Regions from separate parts of the Bradyrhizobium sp. UFLA05-109 genome, predicted to be linked through region 1. Evidence: predicted binding sites of a transcription regulator. Region 1 holds the regulator's gene; each other region holds the start of a gene.
What was found. The regulator LexA, encoded in region 1, represses DNA repair genes until DNA is damaged. The targets are predictions, from matches to a motif close to TGTTCNNNNTGTGTTCNG.
Positions count from the first base shown of each region.

Region 2: the regulator LexA is predicted to act here: its motif matches at 1,404-1,421, upstream of Q3C01_RS22800 (ImuA family protein).
Region 3: the regulator LexA is predicted to act here: its motif matches at 1,308-1,325, upstream of Q3C01_RS38895 (DUF3072 domain-containing protein).
Region 4: the regulator LexA is predicted to act here: its motif matches at 2,008-2,025, upstream of Q3C01_RS35575 (DNA recombination protein RmuC).

Region 1 is NZ_JBBIAR010000028.1:4,204-7,977, forward strand. Features, by position in the region: gene Q3C01_RS21140 (hypothetical protein) at 1-36, opposite strand, end outside; gene Q3C01_RS21145 (molybdopterin molybdotransferase MoeA) at 264-1,475, shown strand; gene lexA (transcriptional repressor LexA) at 1,651-2,349, shown strand; gene Q3C01_RS21155 (hypothetical protein) at 2,518-2,724, shown strand; gene Q3C01_RS21160 (hypothetical protein) at 2,939-3,376, shown strand; gene Q3C01_RS21165 (ComEC/Rec2 family competence protein) at 3,385-3,774, opposite strand, start outside.
Region 2 is NZ_JBBIAR010000031.1:24,956-28,729, forward strand. Features, by position in the region: gene Q3C01_RS22795 (Y-family DNA polymerase) at 1-651, opposite strand, end outside; gene Q3C01_RS22800 (ImuA family protein) at 542-1,336, opposite strand; gene Q3C01_RS22805 (UdgX family uracil-DNA binding protein) at 1,505-2,902, shown strand; gene Q3C01_RS22810 (inorganic phosphate transporter) at 3,011-3,774, shown strand, end outside.
Region 3 is NZ_JBBIAR010000083.1:19,922-23,695, reverse strand. Features, by position in the region: gene Q3C01_RS38920 (hypothetical protein) at 1-137, shown strand, start outside; gene Q3C01_RS38915 (hypothetical protein) at 234-461, shown strand; gene Q3C01_RS38910 (hypothetical protein) at 537-737, opposite strand; gene Q3C01_RS38905 (hypothetical protein) at 798-1,004, opposite strand; gene Q3C01_RS38900 (hypothetical protein) at 1,022-1,225, opposite strand; gene Q3C01_RS38895 (DUF3072 domain-containing protein) at 1,362-1,556, shown strand; gene Q3C01_RS38890 (hypothetical protein) at 1,566-1,769, opposite strand; partial or broken gene Q3C01_RS38885 (PQQ-dependent sugar dehydrogenase) at 1,833-2,564, opposite strand; gene Q3C01_RS38880 (DUF6496 domain-containing protein) at 2,615-2,863, shown strand; gene Q3C01_RS38875 (hypothetical protein) at 2,919-3,281, opposite strand; gene Q3C01_RS38870 (Do family serine endopeptidase) at 3,711-3,774, opposite strand, start outside.
Region 4 is NZ_JBBIAR010000067.1:48,300-52,073, forward strand. Features, by position in the region: gene Q3C01_RS35565 (AmpG family muropeptide MFS transporter) at 1-307, opposite strand, end outside; gene Q3C01_RS35570 (GIY-YIG nuclease family protein) at 394-696, opposite strand; gene Q3C01_RS35575 (DNA recombination protein RmuC) at 780-1,976, opposite strand; gene def (peptide deformylase) at 2,148-2,672, shown strand; gene fmt (methionyl-tRNA formyltransferase) at 2,812-3,747, shown strand.

The DNA.
Region 1 (3,774 bases):
CGCTTTCTCAACCGACAGCTTTGAAGTCTCTGCCATCAGGGTTCTCCCGGACGTCTCCCGACGCGCCTTGCGTGCGGGCGCGCAGCAATTCTGAGCCGGAAGCGGAACGAGGCGATATTGTCCCAAAGGGCATCCTGCCGTCCTGCTGCTGGAAAGACAATTTCATCTCCACCTTCGCGTTCGCGCCTTTTGCCTCGACGCCCGCACTCGGCTAGAACGCAACGCGACCTGTCCTTACGATTTGCCCAGCAGGAGTTCAGCCCGTGGCCCTGATGCCGGTTTCCGACGCGCTCGATGCGGTGCTCGCGGGCGTCGAGCCTGTCGCGGACGAGATGGTTGCGCTCGATGCGGCCTACCATCGCGTGCTGGCGCGCGACGTCGCGGCGCGGCGCACGCAGCCGCCGCAGGCGATGTCGGCGATGGATGGCTATGCGGTGCGCGCTGCCGATGCGGCAGAGGTGGGCACAGAGCTCACCGTGATCGGCGAGGTCGCAGCAGGACGACCGTTTGCGGGAACGGTCGGTGCGGGTCAGGCAGTACGGATCTTCACGGGCGGCGTAGTGCCCGATGGCGCGGACGCGGTGGTAATCCAGGAGGACACAGTCGCTGACGGCAGGCGCGTCACGGTCAAGGAGGCCGCGATCGTTGGAAGGCACATCCGTCCCGCCGGCGTCGATTTCCGCGAAGGCGACGTGCTCCTGCGAGAAGGAGCAAGGCTCACCGAACGCGACCTATCACTCGCCGCCGGCATGAACCATCCGCAGCTAGCCGTCCGTCGCCGGCCCAGGATCGCGATTCTCGCGACCGGCGACGAACTCGTGATGCCGGGCTCAACGCCGGGCGCGGGCCAGATCGTCTTTTCCAACGGCTATGCCCTGCACGCGCTGGCGCGGGCCGAGGGCGCCGAAACGGTCGATCTCGGCATTGCCGCCGATACCGTTGCGGCGACCAGCGCCGGCATCCGCCGCGCCCGCGAGAGCGGCGCCGACATCCTGATCACGACCGGCGGGGCCTCGGTCGGCGACCACGACCTGGTGAGGCCGGCGCTTCAGGCCGAAGGTTTCGAGATGGCGTTCTGGAAGATCGCGATGCGGCCGGGCAAGCCGATGATGCACGGCCGTCTCGGCGCGATGCGGGTGATCGGCCTGCCCGGCAATCCGGTCTCGTCCTATGTCTGCGGCTTCCTGTTCATGGTGCCGTTGATTCGCGCGCTTGCTGGCCGCTCTCGCGTTCATCACCGCCGCGAGCGCGCCGTGCTCGGGCGCGACGTCGGGCCCAACGACGTCCGTGAGGATTATCTGCGCGCCCGGCTCGAGGAGCGCGAGGACGGCACGCTCGTGGCCGTTCCCGTCAACCACCAGGACTCCTCACTGCTTGCGAATCTCGCTATGGCACAGGCACTTCTCGTGCGCGCGCCGTTCGCACCGAAGGCTGAAGCAGGCACGCCTTGCGAGGTGTTGCGGCTGCCCTTGTGAGGGCGATCTGATTCACGTGTAGCGCGAACTTCGCTGCGTTCACCCAAAATTAAGTGGTTGCGGAACACATATCGAACATATAGTGTCCGTTCATGATTTGTTTCGAGCATCTAGCGGCTTCTGCTGAATCTGGCGTCTCGGAATCGAACGACATCAACCGGGGGATTTGGTCGAGATGTTAACGCGCAAACAATACGAGCTTCTGCGGTTCATCAGTGAGCGCCTCAAGGAAAGCGGCGTGCCGCCCTCCTTCGATGAGATGAAGGACGCGCTCGATCTTCGCTCGAAGTCGGGCATCCACCGGCTGATCACTGCGCTGGAAGAGCGCGGCTTCATCCGTCGCCTGCCCAACCGCGCGCGCGCCATTGAGGTCATCAAGCTGCCCGAGCTTCAGGCCGCGGGCGCCGGCCGCCGCGGCTTCACGCCGAGCGTCATCGAAGGCAATCTCGGCAAGGTGCGGGGCGTAAGCGCTCCCGTCGACGACGGCGATCGCCCCGTCGCCGTGCCCGTGATGGGACGGATCGCAGCCGGCACGCCGATCGAGGCATTGCAGACCCGCAGCCACACCATCAGCGTGCCTCCGGACATGCTCGGCTCGGGCGAGCACTACGCGCTCGAAGTGCGCGGCGATTCGATGGTCGACGCCGGCATCCTGGATGGCGACATGGCGCTGATCCAGCGCAACGAGACCGCCGACACCGGCGACATCGTGGTGGCGCTGATCGACGATGAGGAAGCGACGCTCAAGCGCTTCCGCCGTCGCGGCGCGTCAATCGCGTTGGAGCCCGCCAACACCGCCTATGAGGTGCGCATCCTGCCGCCGAACCGGGTGAAGATTCAGGGCAAGCTGATCGGGCTGTACCGGAAGTACTGATTGCCCGCCAGATTGCCGGTTATTGCGCAACGATGCGGGCGGACGGATTGTCCGCTCCGGCAAAATGGTGTTTTCGCTTCCATTGTGATTATCCCCACACCTGCGCGAAGCTAATCCTCGAGCATGGCAGGCGCGAATGCGCTGTGCACGATGCAGAGGACAAAACCCATGCGGCAGATGATTTTGAGCGCGATCTCGGCAGCCTTGATCGCGGAATCGGCATCCGCGAGCGATGCAGCGCAACACCAGCATGGCGCCCGCAAGGCAGAGCACGCGGCAACCAGCGCGCCATTCCGCAAGTCCAACAATGCGATCGCACCTGCGGCGCAGGTGAGATGGCCCTATTCGGGGTACTCCGCTCCTGCCGGCCGCTGATGGAAGCTCGCGTAAGTGAATGGCGTGAACCAAGATAGACTGGCGGCGCGAGGCTTTGTTCCTGGTGTGCCGGGAAAGATAATGTGATCGGGCGACGCGCAGACGGGCCGCAGATTTGCCCACAAAAGCGATACACTCCAAGGCTTCCAACTCTGATAGAGGCCTGCGCCTCCGGGGGGGCGCGGACCTGCTATCTCGCATGAGGAGCACTCCGATGTGTGACTACAGCCTACATGCCGTTGCGACCCGCCCCGCTCAAGTCGGCGAGACGATCGTCACGACAACCTTCCGCGGCACCTCGACGCGTGGATTTGCGTCGGAGCGTGATCTCTCGGTTGCCGTCTGCCTCCTGCCCGGCACCGAGCTCGCCTTCGCCGACAACGTCCGCTACGACAATCGCTGGATCTGGACGCGCACCGTCAATTCCCGCGTCGGCAAGTTCGGTAAGGTCGATCCGCACATTCCCGATCGTCATCATGATGCGATCGAATTCCCCGACGGCAACTACGTACTGGTGACGCAACTCGTCGAGGGACAGCGTGCCACGGTTCTGCAATTGCCGGTAACGCAGCCGCTCGGCGAGAAGACTGAGCAGCCCGCCGTCGAGCAGCACACCACCACGACGCCTACGACACGCCTGCCGATCGGCTGACGCGTCTTTCAATCCTCGGCCTGCAGGTCGGCCTCCGACGGCGTAGCATCCTTGCTGCGTGGAGTAGCCGGCCGCGGTGCGAGGCTGAGCTCGAAATCACTATCGCCGGCCCCGGCCGGCGACCAGGGGCGGTTTGCGCCCCTTATTTTTACCGTTCGCAGCGTGAAACCGTCGCCCTCGCGCGATAGCGCGAGCGCTCCTTGCGTCTTCAGACGCTCGCGATCCACGACCATCGCCGTGCAATCGGTTGCTGCCGGCTTCGCCGTCACCACCAGCGCGGCGCGGCTGCAATCATCCGCCAGCGCATCGACACGCAGCGAGAGCGCGACCAGGCGACCATCGGCGAGCGGTGTCACGCAGCCGGCCTCGTCGCATGAGACTCCGTCGGCGAGCGACGC
Region 2 (3,774 bases), on a different contig from region 1:
CTCGTGAGGGCTGCGCGAAGCAACATCGCCAATGGTCTTCAGGCCGGCGCGGCGCAGACCCGTGGTGATGGCGTCATCCGCGCCGAGCGCCGATACCGGGAAGCGGTTGATCGCTTCCGCTTCCGCGCCATCGGCAACGATGGTGCCAGGTGCCTGCCGCGTCAGCGTACGCGCGCAGACCGAGGTCGAGGCGATCGCCGCGCTGACCGCAAAACCCTGCCGCACCAGCGCACGGACGAGCGCCTGCAACAGATTGGCCTCGCCGCCGAACAGATGCGCGCAGCCTGTGACGTCGAGGAAGAGGCCATGTGGGGGATCGAGCGCCACCAGCGGCGTGAAGCGGTCGCACCAGTCGGCGATATCCTCGAGCGTCTTGGCATCCGCCGCGAGATCGGCGTCGAACACCTTTAATTCCGGACAGATCGCGCGGGCATTCGCCAGCGGCTGGCCGATATGCAGGCCGAGGCGCCCGGCCGCTTCATCGAGCGCGTAGATCGAAAGCGCGTTGTTTTCCTTGGCGACGACGATACTCGGCTCGTCTTTACCCAGCGCGACGTTGCTCACCGAAAGCACCCGCTTGATGCGATCGATGGGCAGGCGCGGCAGCCACAGGCTGAGGATACGCCGACGATTCACTGAACAGGCACTCATCACATTTCCATTCCATGATCCACCGGCCGACCGGGCCATGACGATTGCGAACGAGCTCGGCATCGAAGCAAGGCGCGCCCCAGGCGCTCCACGCAGGTCCAGGCGGCGAATGCGCCGCCCGCAACATCCATCTGGTTTCCGCGGTCGACGGCAGAGGGTTTGCCGCCATCCGCAGCAGCAGCCCGGTCACGCCGGAAGCCTGGGCTGCAAGCGTCAGCTTGCGGCTTGCCACGAGATCGAACTGTTTCGTCTCGCCCCAGAGCTCGAGCACGACGGCGCCCAGCGCGTCGCAGGCAAGCGCATCGGCTGACGTCCGCAACGCGCTCTCGACATCGGCAGCGCGCACCATCACCACACGGCGCGGATCGAGACCGAACTCGGCAAGCCCGCTCATCGACAGCGCACCAGCCTCGACCTCCGAAAAATCCTGCTGCACCCACAGTAGCGGCCGGCGCGCGGTCACGCGGCCGGCGAGACCAGTGACAAAGCCCGTCGCGGCCGTGCCCTGGCGTCCCTCGCAAAACACTTCGTGGATCGCGGCGCGTGCCAGCCCACCCTGCAAAGCCTGATCCGCCTGGGGGTGGCCAAGCGCCACGCGATCGCGATGATGCGCAACCTCCGACGTCTCGATGCGCTCGATCTGGCCGCGCAAGACCGCAAGCGCGCTTCTACGTGCGCCGCTCATTGCTCGCCGCTCCTTCTCGTGATGGTCGCCAGGATCGTCAGAAAGACAAACGATCGGCTGGCTCATTTGTTCATGATATGTTCTAATATAAAGCTAACAGCGCCGTCGGAGTCAATCGAATTGGCGCGCCCGCGGATTCATGAGCGGAATCAAGAGGATTCAAGTGCCATGTACCTCACCACCCTCGATCATGAGACTGATTTCGACGGCTGGCGCAAAGCCGCACGTGCGCTGGCACTCCACCATGTGCCGCCGGCGGACGTTGCATGGGCCGTGCAAGGCCGAACGACAGACCAGATGCCGCCCGGCCTGTCCGAGGCGCCGAGCCTTCCACCGATCGAAATCGACAGCACCTTCAGCGTGCCGGCCAATTTCATCGAGCTTGCGCGCGTCGCGATCCTCAATCGCGACGGCGAACGCTTTGCGCTGCTCTATCGTTTGCTGTGGCGATTGAAGGCCGATCACGACGTATTGGCAATGATGACCGATCCCGATGTGGCGCTCGCCATGGCGATGGCAAATAGCGTGCATCGCGACGTGCAGCGGATGCGCGATGTCATCCGTTTCCGCGAGATCGGACGCGAGCAGAAGGCGCACTATGCCGCCTGGTTCGTGCCGGAGCATCACATCGTCGAATTCGCCGCATCTTTCTTCGCGCGCCGTTATGCCGACATGCCCTGGTCGATCCTCACACCCGACATCTGCGCTCATTGGGACGGCCACGTCATCTCGTTCACGCCGGGGATCAGCAAGACGGAGATGCCTGCACCAAACCGATTGGAGGAAACCTGGCGCCGCCACTTCCACCTGGACCGGCCTATCGCACCGGAAGCGCCCAAACAGCGCGGCAGGAACCTCCCGGAAGCCTCGATACTTGAACCGCTGCTCACCGATGCCGAACGCTGGACCGGCGGACGGATCACCCCGCGCCCGGAGGCAGCCATGCCACGCAAACCCGCAGGCGATGATCTGGAAACGCTGCACGAGGAAGCCGCCCATTGCCGCGCCTGCCCTCTCTACAAGGATGCAACCCAGACCGTATTCGGTGAAGGCCCGAAATCTGCAACCATCATGCTGGTCGGCGAGCAGCCCGGCGACAAGGAAGACATCGCTGGTCATCCCTTCGTGGGACCAGCCGGGCAGATGCTCGACCGCGCGCTGGAAGAGGCCGGCGTCGACCGCAGGAAGGTGTATGTCACAAACGCCGTGAAACACTTCAAATTCGTGCCGCGCGGAAAAATCCGCCTGCACCAGAAGCCGAACACACCGGAGATCCGCGCCTGCCGGCAATGGTACGAGCGGGAGCTGGCGGCCCTCCGGCCCAGCCTCGTCGTGGCGATGGGGGCGACCGCCGCGCAATGCGTGTTCGGCAAGATCACCCCGATCGGCAAGAACCGTGGCCGACTGATCGATCTGCCGGACGGTTGCAAGGCGCTGGTGACCGTGCATCCGTCCTATCTGCTGCGGCTGCCGGACCCCAAGGCAAAAGAGCTGGAATATCAGCGCTTTGTGGATGATCTGAAGATCGCAGCCGGATTCCGGGAAAAATCAGCACGGGCAGCGTGATATAAGACACGCTGCGCCGCAGCAGATACCGGTGGAGAACTGCCGCCATTTCAACTGCCTGTCATATGCCGCGCGCAAAATCAGAGCACAGGGACAGGAGAGTTTTTTATGAGTGATCTTGCTTTACCCGGCTCTATCGAGCCTGCGTTGCGGAAGGGGCCCGACCTCGACCGCGGTTTTCATCCGATGACCGGCATTATCTACATGGGGATCATCGCGGCCGCGCTGCTCTTCGTCGCCTACAGCATCTGGGTCGACGTCGATGCGACCGGCACGCAGGTCAAGAGCATTGCGCCCTTCCTCATGCTCTTCGTCGCGCTGCTGATCGCGCTCGGCTTCGAGTTCGTGAACGGCTTTCACGACACCGCCAATGCGGTCGCAACCGTCATCTACACCCGCTCGCTGCCCGCACACATCGCCGTGGTGTGGTCCGGCATGTTCAACCTGTTCGGCGTCCTGCTCTCGAGCGGAGCAGTCGCGTTCGGCATCGTCTCGCTGCTGCCGGTGGAATTGATCCTCCAGGTCGGCTCCAGCGCCGGCTTTGCCATGGTGTTCGCGCTTCTGATCGCAGCGATCATCTGGAACGTCGGCACCTGGTATTTCGGCCTGCCGGCGTCGAGCTCCCACACGCTGATCGGCTCGATCATGGGCGTCGGCATCATGAACGCGGTCCTGCATGGCCGCAGCGGCACCTCGGGCGTCGACTGGACCCAGGCCACCAATATCGGCAAGGCTCTGCTGCTGTCGCCGCTGTTTGGCTTCGTACTCGCCGCCGGCCTGCTGTTCATCCTGCGCTCCGTGCTGCTGCGCGCCACGCCCGCTTTGTTCGGCGAGCCGAAGGGCGATCAGCCGCCGCCGTGGTGGATCCGCGG
Region 3 (3,774 bases), on a different contig from region 1:
CGGCCGTCGCGGCGCTGCTCAGAGACGGTGGAAGCCCGGCCATTTTCGTGTTCGTCATCGCACTCGTGACGAGCTTTGCGATCGGCGCAACACTGACCGGCGCGGTCTTTGTTCTCATGGATGACAAGGAAACTTGAAGCACGCGTGACGGCGCATGTTGCGCTGGCACTGGAACTCCCGCGCTTAATCGCTGTTGGCTCCCTGCATCAATTTAACTCAAGGGAGTTCCGCGCATGAACAAAACAAAACTCGCCTTAGCGATGATCATGGCCATGGGCCTCGCCGCCGCGCCATTGGCTGCCCAAGCCAAAACGCACAAGAAGCACCATTCCTCCGCGACGTCGTCGCAGACCACGACGGGCGCGAACATGAAGTCGAGCGGCGGCGGAGCCGCCAATCCGTCGAGCCAGGGCAATGTCGGCCCGGGCACCAATCAGGCCGGCAGTATGAACTCGAAGTGAGCGCATTCGCGCCACCCGCGAAAGCCCCGCCTCCGCGGGGCTTTCTTCTTGATCGGCAGGATGCGAGGCACGCCGCTAGGGCCACATTGTCGGCGCGCGGTTGAGCGCGTGCCGGCCAGCACGCCTCAGTTCGTCGGGCGAGCAGCAGCCCATCCGGATCATCTCGAGAACTGTCGCGGCGACGCGTTCGCGCGCGGCCGTCTCGACTGCAGGGATACCCGCGCAGACCTCATCAAGAACCGCGCGCAGCAGAGCTGTCGTCTGGATGTCCGACATCGGAAGACTCCCGCACGTCACGAGACGTGACTGACTTAGCCGCGTCGGATGTCAGGCATGTTAAGATTTGAGGTCGGTACGAGACGGCGCTGCGCCTTGCGGCTCGCACTTCACCAGGACTTCGAGTGTCGCGCGCTTGCGCGCGATCAAAAGCAGGGCTGCGGCATCGTCGAGGCCTGCACGCTGCAACTGGCGAATGGCCGAGCCCAGCTCGAGAATCTCGGCACGCAGTTTCAGAATCCGGTACGAGTCCGGGTCCTCATCCACGGCGAGCCTCCGAAAGTCTAAGGACGCGCGGCGATGCGCACCGGTTTGCCCGCATTGTTCGCCCCGGCGCGGAGACTCACCCGCTCACCGATATTGGGCAGAAGATCACCGCCGCCGGCCGCCTTCCAGTCGGCGATCAGCCGCTTCATGTCGAGGCGCAATCCGAGCAATCGAAGCGCGCTTTCGCTGCAATCGCGATCGCGATCGATGAGGTCGCGCACCGACGCCTCAAGGCCGATCATCTCCGACCTTAATGCACTGATTTTACAACGAATTTCATTAATTCTGTTGTCCATGGCTTGTTAGAACAAAATAAGAACATATAGTCAAGTCACGATTCAGGCATGGAGAGTGGAAATGCGAGTGGAAGGTAAATACGACGCCAAGGATTTCCTAGCCGTGCAGATGACCCGGGCTCAGGTCCTGCGGCTGAGGCGGCTGAGCGAGGAGGCCTATCAGCCCGGCCAGTATGCGAGAGATCTCAGCTTCGACGAGGCAGCAAAGCGCATCCAGGCGCTGGAGGCCGAGATCGAGCTTGCCAATTCGTTCTGACCTGCCGGGTCACGTCCGCGCAAAGGCTTCCTTGAGGAAGCAGAGCCCGTCATAGGTGAGCCGCGCCTCGCCGGTCTCCCCTCTGGCGATCTCCGCTTCGAGGAAAGTCTCCAGCTCAGGGAGCGTGCGTTCGAACTTGTCGCGCGCGCCCATCATCTCGCAGGTCTCGCGGATGCGTTCGATCGGCTTGTCGAGGATATTGATCATGACCATGGCGGTTAATCCGCACTGCTGCCGGTCCGTTCCGCGCGGGATGGTTTTGTTCTCCCTCGCGCCTCAACCGCTGGCGGTCACGCGCCAGACGGTGTTGCCGGAATCATCCGCAATCAGAAGCGCGCCGGATTTGTCGACCGCCAGCCCTACCGGACGCCCGCGCGCCTTGTTGTCGCTGTCGAGAAAGCCGGTCACGACGTCCTGTGCCTTGCCGTCGGACTGGCCGTTCCTGAACGGTACGTACACGACCTTGTAGCCATTGAGCGTCTGGCGATTCCGGCTCCCGTGCTCGCCGACGAAGGCGCCGCCGCGGTAGCTCTCCGGCAGCGCGCTGGCTGTGTAGAAGGCAAGACCCAGGGCAGCGACATGCGAGCTAAGCGCATAGTCGGGTACGATCGCATTCTCCACGAGATCCGGCCGCTGCGGCTGAACGCGTGGATCGAGATGCTTGCCATAATAACTGTAAGGCCAGCCGTAGAAGCCGCCGTCCCTCACCGAGGTCAGATAGTCGGGCACGAGATCTGGGCCGAGCTCGTCGCGCTCGTTGACGATGGTCCAGAGCTTTCCGCTCTGCGGTTCGAAGCCGAGCCCGGTCGGATTTCGTAAACCTTTCGCGAACAGGCGCGAGCTCCCCGTCTCGCGATCGACCTCCCAGATCGCGGCCCGATCGCGCTCGGCGCCGATCCCGTCCTCGACGATATTGCTGTTGGAGCCGACGCCGACATAGAGCTTCGAGCCGTCCGCGCTGGCGATCATCGCCTTGGTCCAGTAGTGGTCGATCGGGCCGCCCGGCAGACGGAACCATGCATATGCGGAATGGTTCTGTTCTTGAAGAGAGGATGCTCATGGCACGCAAGGCAAAGAAACGGCGCTATTCGAGGAGCTCCGGCAAGGATGTCGAAAGCGAAATGCGCCGCTACAAAAAAGGCACGGCCAAGAGCGGCCGTGGCGGCCGCGGTGGACGCGTGAAGAGCCGCAAGCAGGCGATCGCGATCGGCCTGTCGAAGGCGCGCAAGAAGGGCAAGAAGGTCCCGAAGAAGACATCGAAGCGGAAGAGCTCGAAGAAGAAGTCGAGTAAGAAGCGGTCACGGTGATACGACATTCGACGGCGCGCGAAGCTCTCGTGCGCCGCGCGTCGATGCGCTCCTTTTAGATCATCGTGCCGGGCATGAAGCAGCGGATCGAAATGCCGAACGCCGTTTTCACCGGCCAAACCATGGTTCGCCCCGCCCGGTTGGGCTCGGTGATAACCGCCTCATCGGGCACCTCGACCCACTGACCATCGATGCGCACGCGATAGTGCCCCCCATACGATTCCCAATCGGGGTCGGCGACAGCCACGCCATCGGCATCTGAGCAGCATGGACCCAGGTGGCTGCGCAGGCTGTCGAACCACGGCTTGAGCGGCGAATCCGTAAAGCGTCCGTCGTCGCGACCCAGCGCGCTTTGGGTGCAGAGCACAAGCGGCATGAGCAGCAACGCGCCCCGGCTGAAGGCCTTCAATCGATCCATCGTTGGCACCGATCCCTGACGAGGTCCAGTTCCACAAAGCGACACCCCCTCCGGGAGTTCCGCTGATGAAACCAACCTTCGCCCGCCGAGCCGCAAAGGGCGACTCGCGACCGCCTTGAGTGAATGTGAATTTTTGGGCCGAACCCAGTCAGCAACAGATCCGTTAACGCGAATGTTATCGGACGTTGCTGGTTTTATCCCCCAAATGAGCGGCTTTGTTTCTGGCCGGGCGACGTAACCGCCGGCGTGATCGGCGGTGCAATCGGAACGTCAGGCGCGATTGCGACCGCACCATTCCGCGGCGGGTAACGCGAACCCGGCATGACCTATATCGGCCGAGACGGGTTGCGACACTGCTGTTGGTAAGCCGAGCCGATGCGAAAGAGGCGGCCGCGAGGCCGCCTCTTTTTTTGTGCGAACTTTCTTTGCTTAGGCGAGCGGCACCGCGACGAACTTCGTCGCCTCCGCGCTCTTCACCTGCAACAGCACGCTG
Region 4 (3,774 bases), on a different contig from region 1:
GCCCGAAGGCGCGGGTGAACAGCGGCACATGCAACGCATCAACCAGCGGCGCCCACAGGAACTTCAGCGTGTAAGGCGTGCCGACCAGCGCGAACAGCCCGATGGTGCCGAGATCAACGCCGGATTCCCGCATCCAAACCAGCAACGTCGAGCCCGACAGCGCCAGCGGCAGACCGGAGGAGAAGCCGAGAAACAGCACGATCAGCACCCGCGGCTGCAGATACACGGCAAGGCTCTCGCGCCAGGAGGCAGCGGGAGCGTCGGTGGTCGTGGGAGCGGTTCCGGAAGTCGCGTCGGGTGCGGTCATGGAGGGGTGTTAGCAGATTCTGGCGGCCACAAGTGAGGTGTCGTCGCCCGGCTTGACCGGGCGACCCAGTATTCCAGAGACCGGAGTTATGGGGGACCTGCAATCCCCGGGTAAAGATCGTTCCAATCGGGATTGTCCTTCTCGATCAGCGCGATCTTCCACGCGCGCTTCCATTTCTTGAGGCGCTTCTCGCGCTTGATCGCATTCTCGGGATCATCGAACTGCTCGAAATAAACCAGCTTCACGATCGCGTATTCTTTCGTAAAGCGCTCGACCAGCTTCAGCTTGTGCTCGGCCACCCGGCGGATCAGATCATTTGTCACGCCAATGTACAGTGTACCGCCGATCTTGCTGGCGAGAATGTAGACGTAGTAACAGCGTGCACCCATCTGCCGCCTCTGGGATACTGGGTCGCCCGGTCAAGCCGGGCGACGACAGCGATATTGGGGGCGACAGGTTACTTCATAGACGCTCACTCCCCCGCTTGCAGCTTGCGCGGGAACAGTTCTGGCGTGCTGGCGACCAGGCGCGGGCCTTCCGGTGCGTCGGTTTTGCTGAAGTCGAGCTCCTCGATGCGGCCGGCGCGCTTCTCGATCTTGTCGGCGGAGATCAGTACCTGGCGCACGTCCTCGTTCACGTCGGCAAAATGCTTCTGCAGTTTCAGCACGCGATCGCGCAGGCGGCCGAGATCGTCGCCGAGCTTGATCACCTCGGTGCGGATCTGGTCGGCGGCGTCGCGCATGCGCGCGTCCTTCATGATCTGCTGCATGACCTGGATCGCGAGCATCAGCAGCGAGGGCGACACCAGCACGACGCGGGCGCGATAGGCCTTCTGGATCACGTCATCGAAGCCGTCGTGGATCTCGGCATAGACCGACTCCGACGGCACGAACATCAGCGCCATCTCCTGGGTCTCGCCGGCGACGAGATATTTTTCGGCGATGTCGCTGACATGCTTCATCACGTCGCCGCGCAGGCGCTGCGTGGCGACCCTGCGCTCCTCATCGGTGCGTGCGTCGTGCAGCGCCGTCATCGCCTCCAGCGGAAATTTGGCGTCGATGCAGAGCGGGCGCTGGTCGGGCAGGAACACCACGCAGTCCGGCCGTTTGCCGGTCGAGAGCGTGAACTGGAACTCGTAGGAGCCCTTCGGCAGACCGTCCTGGACGATCGCCTCCATCCGCGCCTGGCCGAACGCGCCGCGCGATTGCTTGTTGGCGAGGACGTCGCGCAGGGTGGTCACCTGCGTGGTCAGGTCGGTGAGGTTCTTGTGCGCGCTGTCGATGATGCCGAGCCGCTCGTGCAGTGCACGCAGGCTCTCCATGGTGTTGCGTGTCGTATGCTCCATGGACTGGCCGACGCGATGGGTGACCGAATCCAGCCGCTCGTTGACCGCGCGTGCCATCTCGGCCTGGCGGCCGGCGAGCGCCTGCGCCATGGCGTCGACGCGGCCCGACGCCTCGCTCTGGGCGCGCAGCATCTGGCTCAGGCGCTCCTCCAGTTCGTCGGCCCGGATGGTCTGGGCCATGGCGAGTTCCGCGCCACGCCGCGAGCCGCGTGCGATCACGATGGCAATCACCAGGAGCAGGATGAGGGCCAGCACACCGAAGCCGATCAGGGCGTCGACGGTGCGCACCGGCCAGTCGCCAGCGGTAAAAATGATCTCGTTCATGTCAACCCTTCTAGCCGATTCGCGAGCAGGCGCGAACGAAGAGGGAACATTTATGGTTAACCGGCAGTGAATTTTTATGGTTAACGAAAGCCTGGTTTTTATGGTTAGCGAACCGTTAACGGCGTTCCCGGCAACATTGACCGCATCCGGCGCGCGGCTTAAATCGCCGCCATGGCCTTAAGAGAAATCATCATCCTGCCCGACAAGCAGTTGCGTCTGGTCTCCAAGCCGATCGAGAAGGTCACGGCCGAGATCCGCAAGCTTGCCGACGACATGTTCGAGACCATGTACGATGCGCCCGGCATTGGCTTAGCGGCGATCCAGATCGCGCAACCCCTGCGTCTGATCACGATGGATCTCGCCAAGCGCGACGAGAACGGCGAGACCGCGCGAGAGCCGCGCGTCTTCATCAATCCGGAGATCGTCGCCTCGTCCGAGGAAGTGTCGGTCTACGAGGAGGGCTGTCTCTCGATCCCGGAATATTACGAGGAGGTCGAAAGGCCTGCGAAGGTGCGCGTGCGCTTCACCGATCTCGACGGCAAGTTGCACGAGGAGGATGCCGAAGGGCTCTACGCCACCTGTATCCAGCACGAGATCGATCATCTCAACGGCGTGCTGTTCGTCGACTACCTGTCGAAGCTCAAGCGCGACCGCGTGTTCAAGAAGTTCGAGAAAGCCGCCAAGCGCGCGGAGTGAGCGAACCATCCTTCGCCGTCATGCCCGGCCTTGTGCCGGGCATCCACGTTCTTCGCGCTACGAGCAAGAAGGGCGTGGATGGCCGGGACAAGCCCGGCCATGACGAGTACCTTGTTCGTTTTGAGGATTGTCTCGCCCTATGCCTCTCCGCCTCATCTTCATGGGCACGCCCGATTTCTCCGTGCCGACGCTGCTGGAGCTCGTCGCGCATGGCCATGAGGTCGCGGCCGTCTACACCCGCGCGCCGAAGCCGGGCGGGCGGCGCGGGCTGCAGTTGCAGCCGACGCCGGTTGAAGACGCTGCGCGAAAGCTCGGTATTCCCGTGTTGACGCCGAAGACCTTGAAGACGCCGGAAGCGCTCGACGAGTTCCGCGCGTTCGATGCCGATGCGGCTGTCGTCGTCGCCTACGGCATGATCCTGCCGCAGGCGATCCTCGATGCACCAAAGCTCGGCTGCTACAATCTGCACGCCTCACTGCTGCCGCGCTGGCGCGGTGCCGCGCCCATCAACCGGGCGATCATGGCCGGTGATGCCGAGAGCGGCGTCATGGTGATGAAGATGGACGTGGGGCTGGACACCGGCGACGTCGCGATGGCCGAGCGTCTTGCGATCTCGGACACCATGACCGCAGCCGATCTGCACGATCGCCTCGCCCGGCTCGGCGCCGACTTGATGGTCCGCGCGATGGCCGCGCTCGAACGCGGCGCACTCCAGCTCAAAAAGCAGAGCGAGGACGGCGTCACCTACGCCGCCAAGATCGACAAGGCCGAGGCACGGATCGACTGGACCAAGCCTGCGCGCGACGTGCTGCGCCACATCCACGGCCTGTCGCCGTTTCCCGGCGCCTGGGGCGAGCTCGCCGGGGTGAGCGAAAATGCGCGCGTAAAGATTTTGCGCTGTGAGCTTGCAAGAGGCTCGGGTGCGCCGGGCGACGTGCTCGACGACCAGCTCACCATCGCCTGTGGCGAGGGCGCCATCCGCATCATCGAGCTGCAGCGCGAGGGCAAGGCGCGGATGCAGGCCGCCGACTTCTTGCGCGGCGTACCGTTGAGGGTGGGAGCTCGATTTACGTAACACTGTCATACCCCGCGAAGGCGGGGT